2 regions of the Kitasatospora sp. MMS16-BH015 genome follow, and region 1 is predicted to be linked to the other one. Evidence: riboswitches for the same ligand, from Rfam matches in the RefSeq annotation. Region 1 holds a riboswitch; the other holds the start of a gene.
The links. A riboswitch is a leader RNA that binds a small molecule or an ion and turns the genes downstream of it on or off. The one in region 1 is predicted to bind cyclic di-AMP.
Positions count from the first base shown of each region.

Region 2: linked by a shared signal. The riboswitch ahead of CFP65_RS41410 (glycoside hydrolase family 16 protein) and the one ahead of CFP65_RS42255 (transglycosylase family protein) in region 1 are both predicted to bind cyclic di-AMP.

Region 1 is NZ_CP025394.1:7,783,905-7,788,108, forward strand. Features, by position in the region: gene CFP65_RS33445 (serine hydrolase) at 1-1,084, opposite strand, end outside; gene CFP65_RS42255 (transglycosylase family protein) at 1,392-2,618, opposite strand; cyclic di-AMP (ydaO/yuaA leader) riboswitch at 2,603-2,764, opposite strand; gene CFP65_RS33455 (hypothetical protein) at 3,203-4,078, opposite strand.
Region 2 is NZ_CP025394.1:7,413,199-7,417,402, reverse strand. Features, by position in the region: gene CFP65_RS31750 (IclR family transcriptional regulator) at 1-98, shown strand, start outside; gene CFP65_RS31745 (hypothetical protein) at 114-425, opposite strand; gene CFP65_RS31740 (hypothetical protein) at 527-988, shown strand; gene CFP65_RS41410 (glycoside hydrolase family 16 protein) at 992-2,182, opposite strand; cyclic di-AMP (ydaO/yuaA leader) riboswitch at 2,185-2,328, opposite strand; gene CFP65_RS31730 (adenylate cyclase) at 2,577-2,906, shown strand; gene CFP65_RS31725 (VOC family protein) at 2,969-3,340, shown strand; gene CFP65_RS31720 (TetR/AcrR family transcriptional regulator) at 3,436-4,047, opposite strand; gene CFP65_RS31715 (SDR family NAD(P)-dependent oxidoreductase) at 4,169-4,204, shown strand, end outside.

The DNA of each region.
Region 1 (4,204 bases):
GGCCGCCCACCAGGTGGTACTCGGTGTTCGCGCGGAGGACCTGCCTGGTGCCGTCCTCGCTGCTCAGCCAGTCGCTGTCGTAGCCGAGCACGTCGCCGCCGTGGCTCCAGGCCCACTGCCCGCAGGGCAGCTGCTTGTGGATGACCCCGAGGCCGTAGCCCCCGAGGCTGCTCGGCACGGTGGTCGTGAGCTCGGTCTGCTGGGCGGGCGGCAGCAGCTTGCCGGTCACCAGCGCCCGGCTGAAGGCGGCCATGTCGTCCAGGGTGGAGACCATGGCCCCGGCCGCGCCGAAGGTCTGCACGTTGGAGACGGTGACGTCGAGGATCACCAAGGAGGACCCGAGCGGGTACTCGTAGCCGTGCAGGTAGTTGCCGTGCAGGCTCGGGTCGCTGGTCGGGAAGGTGGTGTCGGTGAGCCCCAGCGGGGTGATGATCCGCTGCTGGATCTCGGCCGCCGGGCTGTTGCCGGTCACCGCGGTGATCACCATGCCGGCCAGCACGTAGTTGGTGTTGGCGTAGCCCCAGGTCTGGCCGGGGGCCGAGGCGGGCGCGTGCTGACGCAGCGCCAGGTTTACCAGCGCCTGCGGGGCGAAGGCCTGGTCGGGCTGCAGGTCGGCGCCGTAGTTGAACGCGAAGGCGGCGTCGGCCGCGTAATCCGGCAGCCCCGAGGTGTGGTTGAGCAGCTGACGGATGGTGATCTTCGAGCCGTCGTAGCCGTTGGCGCTGACCGCGCCGGGCAGCCACTTGGCGACGGTGTCGTCGATCGAGAGGCGGCCCTCGGCCTCCAGCTGGAGCAGCACGGTGGAGGTGAAGGCCTTGGTGCTGCTGCCGATCCGGTACTGGGCCTTCGGGTCGGCGGGCGTACGGGTGGCGCGGTCCTTCACCCCGGCGGCGACGTACTGCACGGCGTCGCCGCTGCGGACCAGGCCGACCACGGCCGGGTAGCCGTCGGCCACGCCCTGGCGGGCGCCGGCCTGGAGCAGTGCCTGGGCGCTCGGCACGTCGGCCCGGGCCGGCGCCGTGGTGGCCAGGGCGGCGAGCGCGGCCAGGGCCGCGGCGGCCAGCGTGGTGCGGTTCGGCTTCATCGAGTTGTCCCCTCGGACGATCGTCAAACATGGGCATGACATCACAGGTGCCGTGGATCGGCGGAACCCATGCTGGCCCGGAGAGGGGGCGGGCGGCAGGACAGACGACCGGCAATCCGTTGCCGGTCACGTCATGGCTGGTCAGACCGGCCGTGGCCGCGGTACCGGCAGTGGGCGGGCGCCGCGTGGTGGCCGCCCACGGCCGGTACCGCGGCCACGGCCGAGGAATTGGTCGATCCATGCGCAAGGGCCCACCCCCTGGGGAGGGGGCGGGCCCTGGTGCGCTATTGGTGCGCTACTGCTGCGGTCAGATGCGACCGGCGAAGTCCGGCGCCCAGTTGGCGACGGTCTCGGTCTTCACGCCGGCCCGCGGGTTGGCGGCCTCGACGTACTTGCCGTCACCGACGTACAGGGCGACGTGGTAGACGCCCGAGTTGCTGCCGTTGTTCGACCAGAAGAGCAGGTCGCCCGGCTGCAGGTTGTCCAGGGAGACGCGGGTGGTGGCGTCGGCCTGGTCGGCGGCCACGCGCGGCAGGGAGATGCCGGCCTGGCGGAACGCGGCCTGGGTCAGGCCGGAGCAGTCCCAGCCACCGTCGCTGGTGCCGCCGTAGACGTAGGCCTGGCCCAGCTTGGACTCGGCGAAGGAGATCGCGGCGGCCATGCTGCCGGTGGCGGCCGGGGCCTGGGTCTGCGCCTTGGCCGGGGCCTGGGCCTGCGGGGTGGAGCGCTTGGCCGAGGTGGTGCGGGTGGTGGCCTTGGGCGCGTCCTGCTGCTGCGGGGCGGCCTGGGCCGGGGCCTGCTGCGGGGTGGCGACGGCGGAGCCGAGGCTCAGGTGCTGGCCGGGGTAGATGGTGTCCGGGCCCTCGGTGAGGACGGACTTGTTCAGGTCGTACAGCTTCTGCCAGCCGCCCTGGACGTTGTTCTTCTGGGCGATGGTGGAGAGCCAGTCGCCCTCGACCACGGTGTAGCTGCCGGCGGCGGCGGGAGCGGCGGCCGGCTTCTGGCCCCAGTCGCCCTGGCCGCGGTGGCCCCACTTGGAGCCGGACTGCGCGGTGGGGGCCGACTGCGCGGCCGAGTCGGAGCTGCTGCTGTCGGCCTTGGCGGCCGGCGCGCTCGACTTGGCGGAGGTGTCGACCTGCGGGGTCTCGCCGCCACGGGTCAGACCGCCCTGGATGGAGCAGACCGGCCAGGCGCCGGGGCCCTGGTCGGCGAGCACCTTCTCGGCGACCGAGATCTGCTGGTCCTTGGTGGCCTGGTTGGCCTGCGCGGCGTAGTCGTGACCGCCGTACGCGGCCCAGGTGGAGGAGGTGAACTGGAGGCCGCCGTAGAAGCCGTTGCCGGTGTTGATCGACCAGTCGCCGCTGCTCTCGCACTGGGCGACCTTGTCCCAGGTGGAGACCGAGGCGGCCGAGGCGGCACCGGCGGTCAGGCACGGGATGGTCAGGCCGAGGCCGACGACGCCGGTGGCGGCGATGAGGCGGCGGGCACGCTTGGTCGCGTTGATGGGCAGCATGAAGAAGCGTTCCTCTCCCACGCCTGCGAGGTGAGCTGTCGGATTCGGGCTGGAGTTGCCCGGCCGTGCGGCTGCACGGCTTCACCCCAAGCCCGGTCGCGGTCCGAGGACCGCTGCCGGGCGACTTACCTGGTTCCCCCGCCCCTGCCGTGGTGCGTTTTCGCGTTTCCAGCTCGCCCGGCGGCAGGACTCGGCGTCCCGGATGAGCTGGGTCCGTGTGACCACGAACGGGAGGACATTAAGCAGACTTAAGTTGAATCTGCAAACACTGTGATCGCCATCACAGATCATCTTCAAGTCGTTTACCTGCATCGAATTTCCGACACGTCAGGTTCGATCGCTCGCACACCGTCAAAACCCGTGCCGCAGCGGAAAGCTGGCATCCGTTCAGCCCCGGGATCTGACGCCGATTCCGCCCCCGCCCGCCAAGGTCTCGAACGGGTAAACCACCGGCAAAGACCGGCCGCCAGGGTCGAAGGTCCCGCCGTCGACGGGGTCGAAGGGCCTCCCGGGGCCGGGTCCGAGGGCCGGGTCCGAGGGCCGGGTGGCTCCCGGGCACGGAGAAGGGCCCCGGACGGGTGTCCGGGGCCCTTCGGGGTGGCGCGTCAGGCGGTGGGGGCTTCCTCGGCGGCCTCTTCGGCCGGGGGAGGGGTGGGGAGGGCGGCCAGGTAGGTGGAGGCGATCAGCTGGCCGACGGTCTGGTAGGCGCCGATCGGGGCGGCGCCGGGGCAGCCCGTCTCCTCGGCGGCGGTGGCCAGCAGCTCGGGGTCGGCCTCGGGGCCGATCACCAGCGGGGCCAGGGCCGGGCGCTGGGAGCCGGTGGCCCGGAGGTGCTCGACGGCGGCGGCGACCGAGCCGGGCACGTCGAGCGCGGCGGCCACCACCGGCACGGCGAGCCGCGCGGCCAGCAGGACGCCGGTGATGCCGGCCGCAGCGGCCGCCTCCTCGCCGCCCACCGTGGTGAGGACGACGCCGTCGGCGGCGGTGGTGATGGCGAACAGGCGGGCGCGGTCGGCCCGGGCCAGCCCGGCCTCGGAGAGGCGGACGTGCACGGCCTCGGCCAGCAGCGGGTGCGGGCCGAGCGTGTCGGTCACGGTGGCCCCGTGCTCGGCGGCCAGCTTGTGCAGCTCGACGAGGTACTCGTGCGGGCCGGCCAGCAGCGGCACCAGCACGGGGGCGGGCAGCCCCGCCTCGGCGGCCGCGGCCAGCAGCCCGGCGACGGTGGCGGCGCCCTCCTCCGCGGGGGAGCCGTCCAGGTAGGCGGCGGTGGCCTCGATGCCCGGCTGCTCGCCGCGCACGACGGAGAGCAGCTCCTCGACGACGGGGCGGGCCTCGGGCCCGGCCGTGGCCGGCACGGCCAGCACCAGAGCCGGTGCGCCGGCGGGGACCTCCGGGCGCTCGGGACGACGGTGGCGCCCCCGCGCACGGGAGCCTGGCGTACGGACGGGCAGTGGTGCGCCCGGGATCGCTGCGGTGCTCATGGCGGAGATCGTAGGACATTACGCCGACAGGCCTGCAGTCGGCTCCCGCCCCCGGCCCGTCCGGATCCACGGGACGGGCCGGGGAAAGCGGACATTCACCACCAAACCGCCCGCGAATGGCCGCTG
Region 2 (4,204 bases), 370 kb from region 1:
CCCGGATCCAGGCCCTGGAGGAGCAGTCCGGCAGCGCCGGGCTGGTCGCCGTGATGCGGCACATCGCGACCAGACTCGGTCAGGTCCTGGCCCCCTGAGGCCGGGCCGGGCGGCTACGAGATCATCAGGGCGCCGGTCTGGGTGGCCGTCACCTGGTAGACGGACAGCTGCGGCTCCGCGCCCACGTCCCGGAAGAGCTTGGGCGCGGCGGCCAGCTTCGGGTTCGCCCGAACGGCCTCCAGCGCCGCCTTGTCCCGCCAGAGGCTCTGGATCCGCCACGCCCCGTCCGCGCCGCGCAGCAGCTCGGTGCGGACCAGGCCGTCCGGCAGCGGGCCCGCGATCAGCTCCCGGTAGGAGGTGACCAGTTCGGCCTCGCGGTCGTTCGGCACCACCGCGCTGACCTCGCTCAACACCTGTCCGCCCATGTCGCCCACCTCCACCGGTCCACGGAAAAAACCGGACACGAACCAGCCTACGCCGCTACACTGGGTAGTCGATCGGGTGCTGGAAGTGAAAGGTGAACGGCATGGTCCGTCTGGCGATGGCGGCAGCGGCGGCGCTGGCCCTGGCGGCGCTCGGCGCCGGCCCTGCGGGGGCGCAGGCGCTGCCCTCGAACTCCGACCTCCAAGTGGTCAGGATCGATCCTGATGCGGTGGCCCCCGGCGGGCAGACGGTGGTGCACGCCTTCGTCGCCAACGACGGGCCGGCCACCACGGCCTCCCCGTTCACGCTGGAGGTGGAGGTGCCGGCCGGGTTCACCCTGCTGCCCCCGACCTTCCCGGCCGGCTGCACCACCACCCCGCTCCTGGTGAGCTGCACCTTCGGGCCAGGCCTCGCCCAGGGCCGCACCGCCACCGCCCTCGTCCCGGTGGAGGCGGGTGCGAGCGTGCCCCCGGGCACGGTGACCCAAGGGCACGTCCGGGTGATCAGCGCGGACGACCGGCACCCCGGCAACAACACCACGCCGTTCACCCTGCGGGTGAGCTGACGGTCAGCGGTAGACCCGCACGTAGTCGGCGGCCATGGTCAGCGGCGCCGAGCCGGACGGGCCGGGGTGGTACTCCCCGGCCCCGACGGAGAGGTTGAGGTTGAGGTAGGCCGACCAGTCGGCGCCCACCCCGGTCTGGTCCGAGAAGACCTTGACCCCGTTGACGTACCAGTCCACCGAGTTGGCGCCGTAGTAGGTGCCGACGGTGACCCACTGGTCCTTGGCGATGGCGCTGGCGTCGGTGTAGTACTTCTGGCCGGACTTCACGTGGTTGGTGAGCTCCAGCAGGTTCGGGTTGTCGGGGTGGTACTCGAAGGAGTCGATCTCCCCGTTGCCGTTCTTCCAGGTCCAGAGCGCGGGCCAGGCGCCGAGGCCGTCGGAGAGCTTGACCCGGGTCTCGGCGTAGTCGCCGGTCTTCACCTGGAAGCCCTCGGTCGAGCCCTCGGTGGTGAGGAAGCCGGTGTCCCAGGCCTGCCTGCCGTTCTCCAGGGTGTGGCTGGAGGGGGTGGCGGTGAAGGTGGCCACGCCGCCGGCCACGCTCACGTTGTTCGGCGCCAGCCAGTCGAGCTTGTTGTCGTCCGGGTTGTGGTTGCCGTAGCGGTAGGCGCTGGTCTTGTCGCCGACCCAGCGCGAGCCCCAGCCGATCGGGCCGTTGAACTCGTCCGACCAGGTCAGCTGCTTGCCCGGGACGGGCGAGCCGGTGGACGGCGTGGGGGTCGGGCTGGGGGTGGGCGTGGGCGCGGGAGCCGGGGTGGGCGTCGGGGTGGGCGTGGGGGTCGGGGCCACGGTGGCGCCCGACACGGTGAGGGTGCGGGCGGGCAGGTTGTGCCAGCCGCCGGACAGGTCCTGCCAGAAGCCGAACTCGGTGTAGCTGCCGGCCGGGAGGGCGCGGGCGCCGGTGGTGATCGAGACTCCGCCGGGGCAGATCCGCACGTTCGAGGCGGAGCCGGGGAAGTCCAGGTTCTGGCCGGCGGCGTCGCGGACGCCGACGCCGAGGGTCTTGGCGGTGAAGCAGGAGGTGGAGTGCACCGTCAGCGAGGCGGTGCCGGCCCGGCCCGCCGTCAGCGCGGTCGGGGTCAGCCGGTCCGGGGAGACGCCGACGGCGGCCTGGGCCTGGCCGGCCAGCGGGACGGCCACGAGGGCGGCGGTGCCGGCCACGGCGGCCAAGCGGGCAGGGGTGATGGATATGCGCATGGTGGTCAGCCCTGTGAACGCCTGCGAGGTGAGCTGTCGGGTTCGGGCACACGGGTAGCCCGGCCGCGTGTGGGAGCGGCTTCACCCCTAGCCGGCCCGGCGGCGCCCGCTGGCAGCGGGGCAGGGGGATACGGCGACTTACCTGGTTCCCCCGCTCCCGCCCGCTCTTCTCTGTGCTCGGGTACCGGCCGTCGGGTGGGTGGGATTCGGCGTCCCGGCGGCAGGGTCCGCTGGAGGCGGACGACCTGTGAAAGGTACGCAGCTCGTCGGAGCCCGGCCAAGGAGTTCGATGGCGAAGCGACGCACCTCACACCGCCGGTTCGGATAAGTTGGTGGCCTGCGTCCGACCACACCGGCGCAGGCCGCCACCGCCCGAGACGGAGACACCCCGCAGATGACCGCGCCCCTGCCCGGCTTCGCCGGACACACCTACCTGTTCCAGGTCGACAACGGCGCGGCCTTCCGCAACGCCTACTCCGCCGACGGCACCCGGCTCCGCTGGGAGGGCCTCGGCGAGTCGGCCGGCCAGTGGGAGGACGTGGCGCTGCACGTGGCCCAGGTCGGCCCCGAGCTGTACTTCGTCAGCTGGACGGAGGCGGGCGGCATCACGGTGAGCCACCTGATGGACCTGAACGAGATGACGGTGCGCGCGTTCTGGACGTACGAGGGCGAGGGCGGCCGGGTCGGCGAGCTGCACACCGGCAAGCTGGAGCAGCTGGCCTGACGGGCCGTCGGGCCCGGAGCGGCCCTGGTGCGGTGATCACCGGTTCGGGCAGAGTGCTGCCCATGATCGGAGAACTGCACGTCGTCACCGTCGACTGCCCCGACCCGGCCGCGCTGGCCGGGTTCTACCGCGAGCTGCTCGGGCTGGCCCCGACCGTGGACACCGGCCAGTACGTGGTGCTGGCCGACCCGGCGGGCCGGGCCGTGCTCGCGCTCCAGCAGGTGCCCGAGTACCACCCGCCGCGCTGGCCGGAGGCGGCCCACCCGGCCCAGCTGCACCTGGATGTCCTGGTGCCCGACCTGGACGTGGCCGAGCCGAAGGTGCTCGCCCTGGGTGCCACCCTGCTGGACGGCTCGGACAAGCCGGTCGGCTACCGGGTCTACGCCGACCCGGTCGGCCACCCGTTCTGCCTGGTCACACCCGAGAGCCTCTGAACCCCCGCACGCCTGAGCGCCGCCCTTCGACCTGCCGTCGATGGGCGGCGCTTCTTCGTTGACCGGGGTCAAGACTGCGGGTTCGTGCCCCGGGGTCAGGGCTTCAGGCCGGCGGTGAGTTCGCGCAGGCAGCGGGCCGCGAGGGCGGCGGCCTCGGCGGCCGGGGCCTCGGAGGCGGCCCAGGTCTCCAGGGCGACGCGCATGGCGGTGTTGGCGGCGGCCGCCGCGAGGCGGGCCTCCAGCGGGTCGGCGCCGGTGCGCGGGGCGAGCACCGGGATCAGGGCCAGCTCGGAGGCGTGGTGGACGCGGTGCCAGACGGCCAGCAGATCGGGGGCGTCCGCCATCACCCGGAGCAGCCCGCGCACCCAGTCCAGCGCCTCGGCCGGGCGGCCGGGGGCCGGGGTGAGAGCCCGCCCGGCGGCCTGCTCCAGCGCCTCGGTGAGGCCAGACTCGGCCGGGGCGGCGGCGAGTTCCTCGATCCAGTCCCGCACGCCCGCCGAGAGCAGCGGGGCGACGGCGTCCTCCTTGGTGCGGAAGTACCGGTAGAAGGTGCGCAGCGAGATCCCGGCCGCCCGGGCGATGTCCTCGGCGGTGGTCGCCTCGGGGCCGTGTTCGGCGAAGAGCATCGCGGCCGCGAGCGCGATCTCCTGCTGGGTGGCGGCCTTGCGGCGCTCGGTCAGGGAGGGGCGCTGGGTGGTCTCTGGCACGACTGCAGTCTAACCGTCAGATCGACGCCCGGTGCAGAAGTGGCACGACGTGTCATTCAGGCGTACGGTGCAGGAGCGGCAGCAATCCGCCCCAGCCGCACAGAACCTGCAGGAGAGCACCATGAACCGCTTCGAGGGCCGCCGCGTACTGATCACC